DNA from 2 places in the Streptomyces sp. NPDC006309 genome. Region 2 is predicted to be linked to the other one. Evidence: riboswitches for the same ligand, from Rfam matches in the RefSeq annotation. Region 2 holds a riboswitch; the other holds the start of a gene.

Region 1 (7,911 bases), on a different contig from region 2:
CGTGTTCCAGCCACCGGTAGGCCGCCATGTAGTGGTGGGAGGGCGGCATGTCGGGGTCGTGGTAGATCGCGATCGGGTTCTCGCCGAAGCCGCGCGGCGGCTGGATCATCACCACGACGTTCCCGAACCGCAGCGACGCCAGCACGATGTCGTCGCCGTCCACGTACAGGCCGCCCGGCGGCTCGCCCCACGCCTCGGTCATCGCGTTCCGCAGCCCCGGGTCGAGCTGCTCGAACCAGGCCCGGTAGTCGGCCAGCGGCACCCGGGCGGGCGCCGCGGCCAGCTGCTCCTCCGTCAGCCACTCCACGTCGTGGCCGCCGGCCTCGATCAGCCGGTGGATCAGCTCGTCGCCGCCGGCGGGGTACTCGGTCAGGGAGTAGCCGGCGTCCCGCAGCGCGTCCAGCACCCGCACCGCGGACGCGGGCGTGTCCAGGCCCACCGCGTTGCCGACCCGGGAGTGCTTGGTCGGGTACGCGGTGAACACCAGGGCGATCTTCTTCTCGGCGTTCGGCTTGTGCTTCAGCCGGGCGTGGCGCAGGGCGATCCCGGCGACCCGCGAGGCCCGCTCGGGGTCGGCGACGTACACCGGCACGTCGTCGGGGCCCTGCTCCTTGAAGGAGAACGGGACGGTGACGAGACGGCCGTCGAACTCCGGGATCGCGACCTGCATCGCCGCGTCCATCGGGGACAGGGCCGCGTCGGACTCCTCCCACGCGGCCCGCGAGGAGGTCAGGCACAGGCCCTGGAGGACGGGCACGTCGAGGTCGGCGAGGGCGCCGATGTCCCAGGCCTCCTCGTCGCCGCCCGCCGAGGCCTGGGAGGCGTGCGTGCCGCCGGCCGCGAGGACGGTGGCCACCAGCACGTCGGCCCGCTCCAGCAGCCGGTACAGCCCGGTGTCCGCGCCGCGCAGCGAACCGCAGTACACCGGCAGGGCGTTGGCGCCCTTCGCCTCGATCGCGTCGCACAGCGTGTCCACGAAGGCGGTGTTGCCGCTCAGTTCGTGCGCCCGGTAGAAGAGGACGCCCACGGTCGGGCGGCCGGCCACGACCGGTCGGTCGCCGTGCACCCCGTACTCCGGCATCCCGCGCGGCCCCTCGAAGCCCTCACCGGTCAGCAGCACGGTGTCCGACAGGAACCGGGACAGCTCCAGCAGGTTCTCCGGGCCGCCCTCGACCAGGTACTTCAGCGCCTCGGCGACCACACCGGCCGGCACGGACGACTCGGCCATCAGCTCGGCGTCCGGGACGGCCTCGCCGCCCAGCAGCACGGTCGGGATCCCGGACGTCCGCAGCACCGCCAGCCCGTCCTCCCAGGCGCGCTTGCCGCCCAGCAGCCGTACGACGGCGATGTCCGCGCCCTCCACCAGGGCCGGCAGCTCCCCGGCGACGTCGACCCGGGTGGGGTTGCCGATGCGGTAGCCGGCGCCACAGGCCCGGGCCGCCAGCAGATCCGTGTCGGCGGTCGACAACAACAACACTGTGCTCATGCGGGCGCTCCCGGTGGAATGAAAGGCAGTCCTTGCGGCGCGCCCGACTCGATGAGCCGCCAGAGCGCGTCGGTGTCCGCGTGCTGTTCGATCAGGTCGCCGAGCCGGTCGAGCTGCTCCTCGCGCAGCGCGGCGAAGGAGGTGTCCGGCGCGGGCACGAAGCGGCGGCCCGCGGCGGCGGCCACCTCGCGCAGGAAGGCCCGCCGGAAGCCGTCCGACTCCAGCGAGCCGTGCCAGTGGGTGCCCCAGGTCCGGCCGGCGCGGCAGCCGTCCAGGAAGGGCTCCCCGCCGGTGACCTCGGCGACCCCGTGATGGATCTCGTACCCCTCCACCCGCTCGCCGAGGGCCTCGCCGACGGGCCGGGTGAGGGTCTTCTCGCGGGCGAAGCGGACCCGGACGGGGAGCAGGCCCAGCCCGGGGACGTGTCCGGCGCGGGACTCGACCTCGTCCTCGATGTGCTCGCCGAGCATCTGGAAGCCGCCGCAGATGCCGAGCACGGGGCGCCCCTCGGCGGCCCGCCGCAGGAGCGCGTCCGCCAGCCCGCGGTCCCGCAGCCACTTCAGTGCCCGTACGGTGCCGCGGGTGCCCGGGACCACCACGAGGTCGGCGTCGGCCAGCTCCTCGGGGCGGTCCACGAAGCGCACGACGACGCCCGGTTCGGCGGCGAGGGCGTCCACGTCGGTGAAGTTGGACATCAGCGGGACCGCGCAGACGGCGACCCGCAGCACGTCCGCGCCGACCGGGGGCGTCACCGAGGACTCGCGGACGGTGCCCCGCAGGGACACTCTCAGCCCGTCCTCCTCGTCGATGCCGAGGCCGTGCCGGAAGGGCAGGACGCCGTACGTCCGCCGCCCGGTGAGCCCGTGCAGCATGTCCAGGCCCGGCTCCAGCAGCGACACATCGCCGCGGAACTTGTTCACGAGGAACCCGGCGACCAGTTCCTGGTCCTCGGGGGAGAGCAGGGCGACGGTGCCGAAGAAGGACGCGAAGACACCCCCGCGGTCGATGTCGCCCACCACCAGCACGGGCAGCCGCGCGTTGCGGGCGATGCCCATGTTGACGATGTCCGTCCGCCGCAGGTTGATCTCGGCCGGACTGCCCGCCCCCTCACAGATCACCGCGTCATACGTGCCCCGCAACTCGGCCAGGCAGTCCAGCACCGTGCCGAGCAGGCGCTGCTGGCGCCCCCCGTGGTAGCCGCGCGCGCTCAGCTCCCCGACGGGCTTGCCGAGCAGCACCACCTGGCTGCTCTGCTCGCCGCCCGGCTTGAGCAGCACCGGGTTCATCAGCGCGGTGGGCTCGATCCGGCAGGCCTGCGCCTGCATGGCCTGCGCCCGCCCGATCTCCGCGCCCTCCAGGGTGACGAACGAGTTCAGGGACATGTTCTGCGCCTTGAACGGCGCCACCTTCACGCCCTGGCGGACCAGCCAGCGGCAGATCCCGGCCGTCACGACGCTCTTGCCGGCGTCGGAGGTGGTGCCGGCGACGAGGAGACCCCCGTTCACTTCCCACGTCCCTTCATCAGGCCGCGCGCGGCGAGCGTGGTGCCGAGCGCGAGCAGGCCGACGCGGCGGGAGAGCCGTACGGCCCGGTCGATGTCGGTGACCCGGACGGGCCGTCCGGCGCCGCCGTTGAGCACGGGCCGGTGTTCGACCCGGCCGCCGTAGGAGAGCGTCCCGCCCAGCCGTACACCGAGGGCGCCCGCGAACGCGGCCTCCACCGGCCCGGCGTTGGGGCTCGGGTGCCGGGAGGCGTCGGCCCGCCAGGCCCGCGCGGCACCGCGCGGATCGGGTCCGGCGAGGGTGGCGAGTACGGCGGTGAGCCGGGCCCCGGGCCAGCCGGCGACGTCGTCGAGGCGGGCGGAGGCCCAGCCGTAACGCCGGTGGCGGGGCGACCTGTGGCCCACCATCGCGTCCAGGGTGTTGACCGCCCGGAATCCGAGCAGCCCCGGAACACCGGCCACGGCGCCCCAGACGAGGGCGCCGACCACGGCGTCGGAGGTGTTCTCGGCGACCGACTCGACCACGGCCCGGGCGATGCCGTCGGCGTCCAGCACCTGCGGGTCCCGGCCGCACAGGTGGGGCAGCCGGGCCCGGGCGGCCTCGACATCCCCGGCCTCCAGCGCGCGCCCGACGGCGCGGGCCTCGCGGGCGAGTGAGGTGCCGCCGACGACGGCCCAGGTGGCGGCGGCGGTCAGCGCGGCGGAGACGGCGGGACGGGGGCGTGCGACGCGTGCGGTCAGCGCGCCCAGTGCGACGGCGCCACCGGCGCACACGGCGGTGTGCAGGGCACCCCAGCCGCGGTGGTCGTGCCACAGGGCGCGTTCGACGGCGGTGGCCGCCCGGCCGAACGCGGCGACCGGATGCCCGCGGCGCGGATCGCCGAGGAGCAGGTCACCGAGGAGGCCGGCGGCGGCGCCGTACGCGTAAGTGCGATCGGCACCCATCGGCTCAGCCGGCCGCGGGGGCGGGAGCGGTCCGGGTACGGGTCCTCGAACGGGTCCTCGATGGGCAGCCGAGCATGTCGCTGTAGGTCCTCACTCAGGGTGTCCGCGCCCTGGTTCGACGTGAATCGGCGGCGAGAGTTCCTGGCTCCCGGGGACGACTCCCCGGTGACAGTGGCGGGACCGCGCCGGATTCGCACCGGCTTCCTCTTCTGCCGCCGTAGATGGCCTGGGCAGTCCACCACGCGCCCGGAAGGGCCGTCAACTCGCCGTTGACCTGCGTGGGGAGAGTGTGCCCATCCCCACACCGGGGGACGCGCGGGACGGGCGGGAACAGGACAGAGGCTCCCCGCACCACCGGTGCGGGGAGCCTCCGAGAGGGTCCGGGTCAGGCCTTGGCCACGACGAGGTGGATGCCGTACGCCACCGCCGCCGCGCAGGCCGCGAAGCAGAGGTAGGCGCCGGTGACGGTCAGGCCGGCGGTGCCGCCCTGCGCCACGGCCTTCTCGCGCCGGTTCAGGCCCGCGATGCCGAGGGTGAACAGGGACACCAGGCCCACGGTGGCCACGAGGCTCACTCCGAAGACGGAGCCGAGAGCCGCCCAGTCGATCTTCATGGGGATGCTTCCTTCGGTAACCGGGGTGACCGGGCTCAGACGGTGGCGGCCGGGGCGGCCGGGGGAGCGTGCTCGGTGGCCGGGGCCGGGCTGGTGGCCTGCTGCGGGAAGGCGATGTCCAGGTCGATGGCGACCGGGCCGGCCGGGGGCGGGGTCACGGCGGCGATGGCAGTGGTGACCACACCGGCCGGCTCGCCGGTCTCGTGGACCAGGTGGGTGTGGTCCACGACCTCGCGGCGGGAGAACTTCCAGATCGCGGCGCTGGCGGCGACGAGGAAGACGGCGACGGCGGCGGTGCCCCAGTCACCCAGGCCGGTGACGGACTCGGCACCCGCGCCGACCAGCGCGGCGGCCGGAAGGGTGAGCGCCCAGGCGATGAACATACGGGTCGCGGTGGACCAGCGGACCACACCGCCCTTGCGGCCGAGGCCGGCGCCCATCACCGAGCCGGAGACGACGTGGGTGGTGGAGAGGGAGAAACCGAGGTGGGAGGAGGCCAGGATGGCGGTCGCGGCGCTGGTCTGGGCGGCGAAGCCCTGGCGCGGCTCCAGGTCGGTCAGGCCCTTGCCCATGGTGCGGATGATGCGCCAGCCGCCGATGTAGGTGCCGAGCGCGATGGCCAGGCCGGCGGAGAGGATCACCCAGGTGGGAGGGTTGGAGCCGGGGGCGATGGAGCCGCCCGCGACGAGGGCGAGCGTGATGATGCCCATCGTCTTCTGGGCGTCGTTGGTGCCGTGGGCCAGGGAGACCAGGCCGGCGGAGGCGATCTGGCCGGCGCGGTAGCCCTTGCGGGTGGCCTCGCCGTCGGCGGTGCCGCCGATGCCGTAGGAGAACCGGGTGGCCAGCAGCGAGGCGAGGCCCGCCACGATCGGCGCGGCGACCGCGGGGAGCAGCACCTTGGTGACCAGGACGTCACCGTGGACGGCACCGAAGCCGGCGGAGGCGACGGTGGCACCGACCAGGCCGCCCATCAGGGCGTGCGAGGAGCTGGAGGGCAGGCCCACCAGCCAGGTCAGCAGGTTCCAGAGGATCGCGCCGACCAGGGCGGCGAAGATGACCTCGGGACGGATGCCGCTCTCGTCGACGAGACCCTTGGAGATCGTGTTCGCGACCTCCACGGAGAGGAAGGCGCCCACAAGATTGAGGGCGGCGGACAGCGCCACCGCGATCTTGGGCTTCAGGGCGCCTGTGGAGATGGTGGTGGCCATCGCGTTCGCGGTGTCGTGGAAACCGTTCGTGAAATCGAACGCGAGAGCGGTTACCACCACTATCGCGAGGATCAGCGAGAAGCTTTCCATTTACCCAGGCAATCGTTCGAGGTCATTGGCAGGATGAACGTAGGCAACCTGGGTGAACGGAAGATGAACTGGGACCGGCGTGAGAGTGACTGTCGGACGCGTTCGGCGTGCCGCTCCGCCCGGACGCCCCATGCGCCCCTTGGCTACTGGCCGCGCGCGAACGTCCGCAGCCGGCTCACGGAGCCGTCGAAGAGATTCTGGTCACCCGGCAGCGTGCCCCCGATGCCGTACTGCCAGAACGTCCAGTACCGCCAGCCGCCCGGCAGTGTGCCCGGCCGCGCGGTGCCGTGCCGGGCGATCCACAGCGGGTTCGAGCCGGCGAAGGCGTGGCTGTTGCCGGTGCACAGCTTCCACCACTGGGTCGTGGTGTAGATGACCGGGCGGCGGCCGGTCCGCCGCCTGACCTCGTCGCTGAACGACCGGATCCAGCCGACCATCCGCGCCCTGCCCAGGCCGTAGCACTTGTGCCGGGTGCTGTACGGGTTGTACTCGACGTCCAGCGCCGGCGGCAGCGTCCAGCCGTCCGCCTGCCAGTCGCCGCCGTGGCGCACGAAATACGCGGCCTGCCGGGCGCCGGAGGAGCGGTCCGGCAGGGCGAAGTGGTACGCGCCCCGGATCAGGCCCGCCGTGCGCGCGCCGGTGTACTGCCCGGAGAAGTAGGGATTGCGGTACGTCGTGGACTCGGTCGCCTTGACGTAGACGAACCGCGCGCCCTTCGCCCGGGCGGCCGGCCAGTCGACCCGCTTCTGATGGGACGACACGTCGTGCCCACGGGGGAACGTCGTGGCCGACTCCACCGGTCCGGCCGACGCGGTGGCGGTCCCCGCGAGGGCGAGGGTCGCCGTGGCCGCCGCCGCGAGGGCGCCGGCGCGGCGGACAAGGGTGTGTGTAGGGGCCATGCGTCTCTCCGGTGTGACGGACGGCCGGACCCCGCGGGCAGCGGCGGTCGTCCGGATCGTCCAGTGGGCAGGAGTGGGCAGGAGTGGGCAAGAGACCATTGAAGGACCGGGGATCACATAACCCGTGTCCGTTTCAGGCGTTTCGCGACCGGATCCGCCCGTTCGGTGGTACGGCTCCTGGTACGGCTCCGGGCGCGGCCCTCGTCGGGAAGTGACCGGTCCGCACCCGGGGCACCGGGCCGGCTGGCAGGATCGCCGCATGGCTGAACCGCGGCGGAACCCGGCAGAAGCGGAAGACATCCGGCAGGAAGAGGGCCGCCTCTGGGCGGAACTGGTCGCGACGGCACGCAGGACCGTCGCCGACGGACTCGTGGTCGGCACCTCCGGCAACGTCTCCGCGCGCCTCGGCGATCTCGTGCTGGTCACCCCGACGGGCGTCCCCTACGACCGGCTCGCCCCCGGCGACATCACCGGCGTCGACCTGACCGGCCGCCGGGTGCTGGGCACCCTGGCGCCGACCAGCGAACTGCCCATGCACCTCGCCGTCTACCGCACCACCGACGCCCGGGCCGTCGTCCACACCCACGCCGTGCACGCCACCGCCGTCTCCACGCTCGTCAACGAGCTCCCGCTGATCCACTACATGGCCGGCGCCCTCGGCGGCCCCGTCCGGGTCGCCCCCTACGCCACCTACGGCACCGACGAGCTGGCCGAGCACATGCTCCGCGCCCTCGACGGCCGCTCCGGCTGCCTGCTCCGCAACCACGGCACGATCACGTACGGTGCCACCCTCGACCAGGCCTACGACCGCACCGCCCAGCTGGAGTGGATGTGCCGCCTGTGGCTCACGGCGTCCTCCGTGCCGGGCCTGACACCGTCCCTGCTCTCGGAGGCACAACTGGCCGAAGCCGGGGAACGCTTGAAGGGGTACGGCCAACGGAGGTGACCCCTTGCCACCCAGCCCACCGAACAGGGCCCCGCACACCCCGGCCCTCGACACGCCCCCGCCCCGCCTTCTCCGGCTCCGCCGCGCTTCCGGGGGGCGGGTTCTCCGGCTCCGCCGGGCTTCCGGGGGGCGGCAGCGGTCGCCCGGGCGCGTTCCCGCGGGCCGGCCGCCCAGGTCGCGTCTGGCTTCCGAGGGCCGGCCGCCCAGGTCGCGTCTCGCTCCG
Region 2 (7,911 bases):
GCCTGCCGGTGACGCTCAGCCTCGCGGGCACGCATACCGACCACCCGTACTCGCTGGGCATCCCGCAGACCCGGGTCGAGGAAATCCTTGAGGCGCAGGCTCTCGGCCTGGGAGCCGACATCCGGCGCGGCCACGAACTACGCGCCCTGGAACAGGATGCCGAGTCTGTCACCGCCACTGTCGCCACCGGCGACGGTGAGTATCGGGTCCGGGCAGCGTACTTGGTCGGCTGCGACGGCGGCCGCAGCACCGTCCGCAAACAGGCCGGCATCGACTTCCCCGGTACCGAGGCGACCCGCTTCTCCCTGCTCGGCGACGTCGAGTTCGCCGAACCCGAGGCATTGCCGTTCGGCGCGACCACCGGCCCCGGCGGGAGCGTGTTCGTCATCCCCCGCCCCGGCTACGTGAGGGTCATCACGACCGACCGGCAACCTCCCGCGGACAAGGACACCCCGGTCACCCTGAACCAGCTCGAAACCGCCGTGGCCGACGCGCTCGGCCGCCACATCGAGCTGCGCGCCGCACGCTGGCTGACCCGGTTCGGCAACGCCGCCCGGCAGGCGGCCGAGTACGTCCGGGGCAGGGTCATCCTGGCCGGGGACGCCGCGCACATCCACCCGCCGGCCGGGGCGATCGGCGTCAATGTGGCCCTGGACGACGCGTTCAACCTCGGCTGGAAACTAGCCGCCACCGTCCGCGGCACCGCACCGGCACATCTGCTCGGCAGTTACCACGCCGAACGCCACACCGCCGGTGCGCACGTGCTGGCCAACACCCAGGCCCAGGTGCTGCTCGGCGAGGCCGGTGATCGGCTCGGGCCGCTCACCGACCTGCTGACCCGCGTCGCCGGCCACCCGGCGGGAAACCGCGCCTTCGCCGAGACCATCACTGGACTGGACACGCGTTACCGGATGCGTCCCGACGCCGACCACCCCTGGCTGGGCCGCCTGGCGCCCGACCTCGCCCTGACCACGGACGACGGCTGTACGCGCCTGGCCGAGCTGCTCGCATCGGGACGTGGCCTGCTGCTCGACCTGACCGGAGGAAGCGCCGTCCTCGAGTCGGCCGCAGGATGGGCGGACCGAGTGGACCTCGTCACTGCGGCATGCCCCGACCACCCGGAACTCCATGCCATCCTCCTGCGGCCGGACGGGCACACTGCCTGGCTGCGTACTGCGGGTCACGGTCACGCCGACGGGCTCCACCAGGCGCTACAGCACTGGTACGGCCCGGCAGCACCATCCGACGCCGCGTCCGCGGAAGCATGCCACTCGTGAGCCAGGTGCTGCACCGCCGCGTGCGAGGACGTCCCGTCCGAGCCCGGCCGGCACGACTGGCGCATCCCGCCCACCGGCGAGCCTGCCGGTGGGGCCTGTCGCTACTCGTCCTCGCCGTCGTCCGTCTCGCCGGCGTCCGTCCCGTCGTCGCTGTGCGGGTCGCGCAACCGCCACAGGCGGTCCGGATCCCGGGGCTGATCTAAGGTCGGCACGACGGAAGGAGTGCGCTGTGACAGGTGAGCCGATCCCCGTGATCATCGACTGTGACACCGGCGTCGACGACGCCCTGGCCCTGCTGTTCGCCGTGCGGCACCCGGGTCTCGACCTGCGGGCGGTGACCTGTGTGGCCGGGAACACCGACGTCGACGGGGTGGTCCGCAACACGCTGACCGTGCTGGAGCGGGCGGGCGCGCCCGACATCCCGGTGGCGCGGGGCGCCGCACGTCCGCTGATCGAGCCGGCCCGCTCGGCCCGGCACGTGCACGGCACCGACGGCATGGGCGACCTGGGCCTGCCCGCGCCCACCAGGGCCCCGGCGGCCGTCGACGCCGTCACCCTGCTGCACCGGGAGATCCTCGCCTCCCCGCGCCCGGTGACCCTGGTCCCGACCGCCCCGCTGACCAACATCGCCCTGCTGCTGCGCACCCATCCGGAGGTGACGCGGAACATCGAGCGGATCGTGTTCATGGGCGGGGCCGTGGCCGTGGGCAACGCCACCCCGGTCGCCGAGTTCAACGTCTGGCACGATCCGGATGCGGCGGCGATCCTGCTGACGGCCGGGGTGCCGATCACGATGTACGGCCTGGACGTCTTCCAGCAGGTGGTCGTGCCCGGCCCGGAGGTGCACCGGCTGCGCGCGAGCGACGAGCCCGGCACCCGCCTGGCCGGCGACCTCCTCGCCCACCGGCCGACCTCGCAGGGCGGGCCGCCCGAGGCGGAGGAGGCGGGCGGCCTCGGTGACGCGGGCGCGGTGTGCGCGGTCGCCGACCCGCGGGGCATCACGACCCGGCTGCTGCCGGTGGAGGTCACCCTGGCCCCCGGCCCGTCCCGGGGCCAGACGGTCGTGGACCGCCGGCCCCGCCCCGGCGAGTCCGAGATCCACGGGGGCCGCCGCGAACAGGCCCTCGTGGACGTGGCGCTGGAGGTGGACGTGGACCGGTACGTGCGGCTGTACCTGGAGACCGTCGGCCGCTAGGCCGTGTCGTCGGACTGCCATGTCTAGTCGGCGGTGGCCGGTACCCGTTCCGACCAGCGCTCCTCCACCCTCGCCAAGCGCCAGTACGTCAGCGCCGCCGCCCAGACGACGACGAACAGGCCGACGATGAGGTAGCCGACGTTGTCCAGGTCGAGGCCGGCGACCCAGCCGGTGAGGTCGTCGTGCAGGCCGAACTTCTCGTGCAGGACGCCGACCAGTTCGATCGTGCCGATGAAGAAGGCGACGGCGATGGACAGTCCGGTGATCGCGAGGTTGTAGAACACCTTGCGGACGGGGTTGGAGAACGCCCACTGGTAGGCGAAGTTCATGAACGTGCCGTCGAGGGTGTCGAACAGGCTCATCCCGGCGGCGAAGAGCAGCGGCAGGCACAGGACCGCGTACCAGGGCAGGCCGGCCGCCGCGCCCGAGCCGGCCATCACCATCAGCGTGACCTCGGTGGCCGTGTCGAAGCCCAGGCCGAAGAGGAAGCCGAGCGGGTACATCTGGCCCGGCCGGTTCACGGACTTGGTGAGGCGGCCCAGCAGCCGGTTCATGAAGCCGCGCGAGTCCAGGTGCTGTTCCAGCTGCTTCTCGTCGTAGGCGCCGGCGCGCAGGGCGCGGAACACCCGGAGGATGCCCACCAGCGCGACCAGGTTCAGGGCCGCGATGAGGTAGAGGAAGGTGCCCGAGATCGTGGTCCCGAGGACGCCGAGCACCTGGTGGGTGCTGGATCCCTCGTTCATGACCTTCCCGGCGAGGGAGGTGCCGCCCGCGATGAGCAGCGCCAGTATGACGACGACGCTGGAGTGGCCGAGCGCGAACCAGAAGCCCACCGACACGGGCCGCTTGCCGTCGGCCATCAGCTTGCGGGTGGTGTTGTCGATGGCGGCGATGTGGTCGGCGTCGAAGGCGTGCCGCATGCCGAGGGTGTAGGCGGTGACGCCCAGTCCGACGCCGAAGACGTCGGTGCCCACCCGGTAGTGCTCGGGGGCGACGAGGAGGAAGAGGATCCCGAAGGCGACGACGTGCAGGGCGACTATCACCGCCATCAGCCCCGCCGTCTTGACGGTGTCCTCACGTCGCCAGCGGAAAGACGCGGCGTCGGTCATCAGGTTCACGCTCCAGCACCTCGTGGATCACTTCGTGAGTGCCGTGGCCGGTCTCCTGGCTTACAGGTCCGCGTCCGCCGTTCCTGCCTTCCCGGTCGTGTACGACCAGTGGCCCGGCGGCTGCCGGACGGAACGGGAACTCCCTGATCACAGTGGCGAGGGCCGCGTCGACGTCGCATCGACTTCCCGAGCACCACGGCCCGCCCACCGTAGAGGGGCGGGCGGTCGCCTGCATAGCTGCGTACCTGCGCAGGTATTCAAGATCACATCGGTGCCTGCGAGGATGGCGTCATGCATCTCGTGCCTGCCGACCGAGCCGACCGTCGCACCATCGACGGTCACCGGGTGTGCGAGGCGATCGCCGCCATCGGCGACGCGGATCACCTGCGCACCTGGGCCGGCCGCTTCTCCCTCCTGGCCGACGCCAACAGGCTCGCGCTGCTGCTCGCCCTGCACCGCACCGGCCCGCTCGCCGTCTCCGACCTCGCGATCGCCACCGGCATGAACGACCCCGCCGTCTCCCAGGCGCTGCGGCTGCTGCGGGCGGCCGGGGTCGTGGCGGGGGAGAAGGAGGGACGGGTGGTGCGCTACCGGGTGGTGGACGCGCAGGTGTGCGGCCTGCTGGAGCACTGCGCCCCCTGACCGGCCGCGAAAAAGGTTCCCTTTCCGGGCAAGGTGGACAGATACAGAGTCCGTACCGTCGTCCGTCCATGGGAGCCCGCATGGCAGACCTCTCGTCCAGGAACCCCGACTGGTGGCGGCAGGCCGTCATCTACCAGGTCTATCCGCGCAGCTTCGCGGACGCCGACGGCGACGGCCTGGGCGACCTGAGGGGCGTCACCGAGCGCCTGAACCACCTGGCGACGCTCGGGGTGGACGCCCTGTGGCTGAGCCCCTTCTACCCCTCCGAACTCGCCGACGGCGGCTACGACGTCGCCGACCACCGGGACGTCGACCCGCGCCTGGGCACCCTGGACGACTTCGGCGCCCTGGTCACCGAGGCGCACCGGCTCGGCCTGAAGGTCGTCGTCGACATCGTCCCCAACCACACCTCCGACCGGCACCCCTGGTTCCAGGAGGCGCTGCGCGCGGCCCCCGGCTCCGCCGCCCGCGACCGCTACGTCTTCCGCGCCGGCCGCGGTGCGCACGGCGAACTCCCGCCCACGGACTGGCAGTCGCTGTTCGGCGGCAGCGCCTGGCGGCGGGTGCCCGACGGCGAGTGGTACCTGCATCTCTTCGCCCCCGAACAGCCCGACCTCAACTGGGACAACGACGAGGTCCGCGCCGACTTCCGTACCACCCTGCGGTTCTGGTCCGACCGGGGGGTCGACGGGTTCCGGGTCGACGTCGCACACGGCCTGGCCAAGGACCTCACCGAGCCGCTGCGGGACGTCGGTCACGTCGGCGCGTCCGGTGAGGAGGCCCTGCTGATGGTCCCGCCCGGCAGCCACCCGTACTGGGACCGCGACGAGGTCCACGACATCTACCGCGACTGGCGCAAGGTCTTCGACGCCTACAGCCCGCCGCGCACCGCCGTCGCCGAGGCCTGGGTGCCGGGCACCCGCCGCGCCCTGTACGCCCGCCCCGACGAACTCGGCCAGGCGTTCAACTTCGAGTACCTGGGCGCGCCGTGGGACGCGGAGGAGCTGCGGGACGTCATCACCGCCTCGCTGGCCACGGCCCGGGCCGTCGGTGCCTCCGCCACCTGGGTGCTGTCCAACCACGACGTCGTCCGGCACGCCTCCCGCCTCGTGCTGCCGCCCGGCACCGACCCGGCCGCCTGGCTGCTGTCCGGCGGCTCCGCGCCCGCGGTCGACCCGGCGGCGGGCCTCGTCCGGGCCCGGGCCGCGACCCTGCTGATGCTGGCGCTGCCCGGCTCGGCGTACCTCTACCAGGGTGAGGAACTCGGCCTGCCCGAGGTCGCCGACCTGCCCACCGAGGTGCTCCAGGACCCGATCTGGGAGCAGACCGGCCACGTCCGCAAGGGCCGCGACGGCTGCCGGGTGCCCCTGCCGTGGACGACGACCGGGCCGTCGTACGGCTTCGGGCCCGGCGCCGCCTGGCTGCCGCAGCCGGAGTCCTTCGCGGCGTACGCCGTCGAGGCGCAGGCCGGCACCGAGGGCTCCACGCTGGAGCTGTACCGCACCGCGCTGCGGCTGCGCCGCAAGCTGCTGGAGGGCGAGACGCTGACCTGGACGCCCGAGGCGCCCGCCGGGGTGCTGGACTTCACCCGCGGCGACGCCTGGCGGTGCGTCACCAACCTCGGCGCCGGGCCGGTACCGCTGCCGCCGGGCGAGGTCCTGCTGAGCAGCGCCCCGCTCCCGGGCGGCGGCGGCCTGCCACCGGACACCACCGTGTGGCTGGCCTAACGCACCGTCGGGGCCGGACTCACGCCGGGTGCCGGGGCGTTGCCGCCGCCGGCGATGGCGTCGATGTCCACCGGGGTGGAGGTGGCGGTCGGCGGCGGGGTGAGCACCACCTCCGGCTGGCCCGCGGCCGGGGGCGGCGGGGTCAGGTCGGTGTCGGGGAGCTTCGGCGGGGTCGTCTGCTGGAACAGGGTCTGGTCGAAGTCGACCAGGCCCGTCTTCTCCATCACCGTCATGTGGTCGAGCACGGTGTCGTTGGCCTGGTCGGCCAGGGCCCGCACCAGCGAGTTCTTGGTGGTGGACCGGATCTTGGCGATGGTGTTGAAGATCGCGCCGTGGGTCATGCGCAGGATGTTGGCGAAGTCGGTGTCGAACTGCTTGCCGCTGTCCGACTTCAGCGTGTTGACGAACCCCTCCTGCTGGGGGCTCGCGATGTTGGGCAGGGTGATGTTCAGCATGGGCGCGATCTTCCGGCAGGTGGTGTCCAGTGCCGCGTGCCCGTCGATCAGGTGCCGGCTGGCCGTGAGCACCCCCTTGGAGCTGCCCTTCTGCAGCCCGATCTGTCCCACCGGGTACTCCCACAGCCCGGCCGCCCGCACCTTGACCACGAAGTCACGGTCGGACTCGGTGAGCGGGCCCCACTGGGTGTTGGCGATGACCCGGGTGGGGGAGCTGGAGACGGTGCTCAGCCCGAGCATGCCCGGGTAGGCGAGTGCCGCGAGGGTCAGGGCCATCGCACCGCCCACGAAGAGAGTTCCCGTCGCGTTCCGCGAAAAGCGCACCGTGCCTCCTGTCCGGTCGTGGATCCGGCCCGCGGCGGGAGCGGCGGGCGGTGGGGACGCACAGCAGTACGGACGGGAGAGCGATTCGTCTCTGCGGCGCGGGTAAAAACTGCGCATGCCCGTATCGCCGTGCGGGATTGCCAGGTGTTGGTGACCATGGCGAACGGTTGCCGAAAGGTTGACCCTTCCCCGGGTGAAGCCCGGCGGACGCGGCCCTAGATTCGCCGCATGCCTCCGCAACCGCCGCCCCGGCCCGCCGCGCTGCCCGTCCTGCCCTACCGCCGGCCGACCCGGGGCCGTGACTACTGGGTGCTGGACGACGTCCTGCCCGGCATCGACGCCGTACGGGAGCGGTGTCTGGCGAAGGACGACTGGACCGAGGGGTATCCGTACACCTCCGAGAGCTGGCCCGGGCTGCGTGCCATGCCCGGCCTGGAGCCGGGTGAACTGGCCCGGATCGAACGGCTGGTGAAGAAGGCGACCGGCGCGAAGGACCTGTGGGTGCAGCGGGCGCCGGGCGGCGGCACCCTCAACCACAACTGCGTCCAGGTGGTCGGCGAGGGGGAGAGCGAGCCCCGCCCGCACACCGACTCCCGCGCCCTGTGCCGGTACGCCGCCGTCCTCTACCTCAACCCCGGCGTGCCCAAGGACTGCGGCACCAGCTTCTACCGCCAGCACCTGTCCGGCGGCCGGCTCGGCGGGAACGTCGTCCAGGCCCCGCACACCAATCTCGTCGAGGCCCTCGGCACGCGGTTCGTCGCGCCGGACGCCTTCGAGGAGGACGTCCGGGTCCCGCACCGGTACAACCGCCTGCTCCTCTACCACGCCAACCTCGTGCACAGCGCGACCGCTTACACCGGGCGCACGCTGGAGGAGAAGCGGATGACGGCGGTGTTCTTCTGGATGGCGTGAGCCGCCTGACGCGGGTGTCAGGATGAGGTGATGACCGAACAGATGTACCAGACCGGCGGCCGTCCTCCCGGCTGCCGGTTCGTGGGGAGGACGGGCCGGCTGGCAGCGGGGGGCTGCTTCTCGCCGGGGCCGCCTGGGTGGCGCGGGCCGTGTGGGAGGTGCGGCTCGCGCTGGCCGGGGAACCGGCGTCGGGCCCGCCGGACCAGGGCGGCGGGGAGCATCGCCCACTGAACTCGCTGGAGAACTCCTACCACCTCGTGACCTCCCTAG

Evidence for each region. Region 2 has a riboswitch for cobalamin ahead of ABZ117_RS09370 (HoxN/HupN/NixA family nickel/cobalt transporter). Riboswitches for the same ligand answer to the same signal wherever they lie in the genome.
Region 1: linked by a shared signal. The riboswitch ahead of ABZ117_RS22125 (cobalamin biosynthesis protein) and the one ahead of ABZ117_RS09370 (HoxN/HupN/NixA family nickel/cobalt transporter) in region 2 are both predicted to bind cobalamin.

Annotation. Positions count from the first base shown of each region.
Region 1 covers NZ_JBEXRO010000017.1:105,293-113,203, forward strand. Annotated here, with positions in the region: gene cobN (cobaltochelatase subunit CobN) at 1-1,486, opposite strand, end outside; gene ABZ117_RS22120 (cobyric acid synthase) at 1,483-2,991, opposite strand; gene ABZ117_RS22125 (cobalamin biosynthesis protein) at 2,988-3,932, opposite strand; cobalamin riboswitch at 4,045-4,187, opposite strand; gene ABZ117_RS22130 (hypothetical protein) at 4,318-4,545, opposite strand; gene ABZ117_RS22135 (inorganic phosphate transporter) at 4,581-5,843, opposite strand; gene ABZ117_RS22140 (lysozyme) at 5,987-6,742, opposite strand; gene ABZ117_RS22145 (class II aldolase/adducin family protein) at 7,002-7,688, shown strand.
Region 2 covers NZ_JBEXRO010000005.1:51,186-59,096, reverse strand. Annotated here, with positions in the region: gene ABZ117_RS09380 (FAD-dependent monooxygenase) at 1-1,277, shown strand, start outside; gene ABZ117_RS09375 (nucleoside hydrolase) at 1,507-2,472, shown strand; gene ABZ117_RS09370 (HoxN/HupN/NixA family nickel/cobalt transporter) at 2,496-3,581, opposite strand; cobalamin riboswitch at 3,609-3,794, opposite strand; gene ABZ117_RS09365 (metalloregulator ArsR/SmtB family transcription factor) at 3,873-4,223, shown strand; gene ABZ117_RS09360 (glycoside hydrolase family 13 protein) at 4,304-5,950, shown strand; gene ABZ117_RS09355 (DUF4142 domain-containing protein) at 5,947-6,693, opposite strand; gene ABZ117_RS09350 (DUF6445 family protein) at 6,958-7,641, shown strand; gene ABZ117_RS09345 (DUF4328 domain-containing protein) at 7,779-7,911, shown strand, end outside.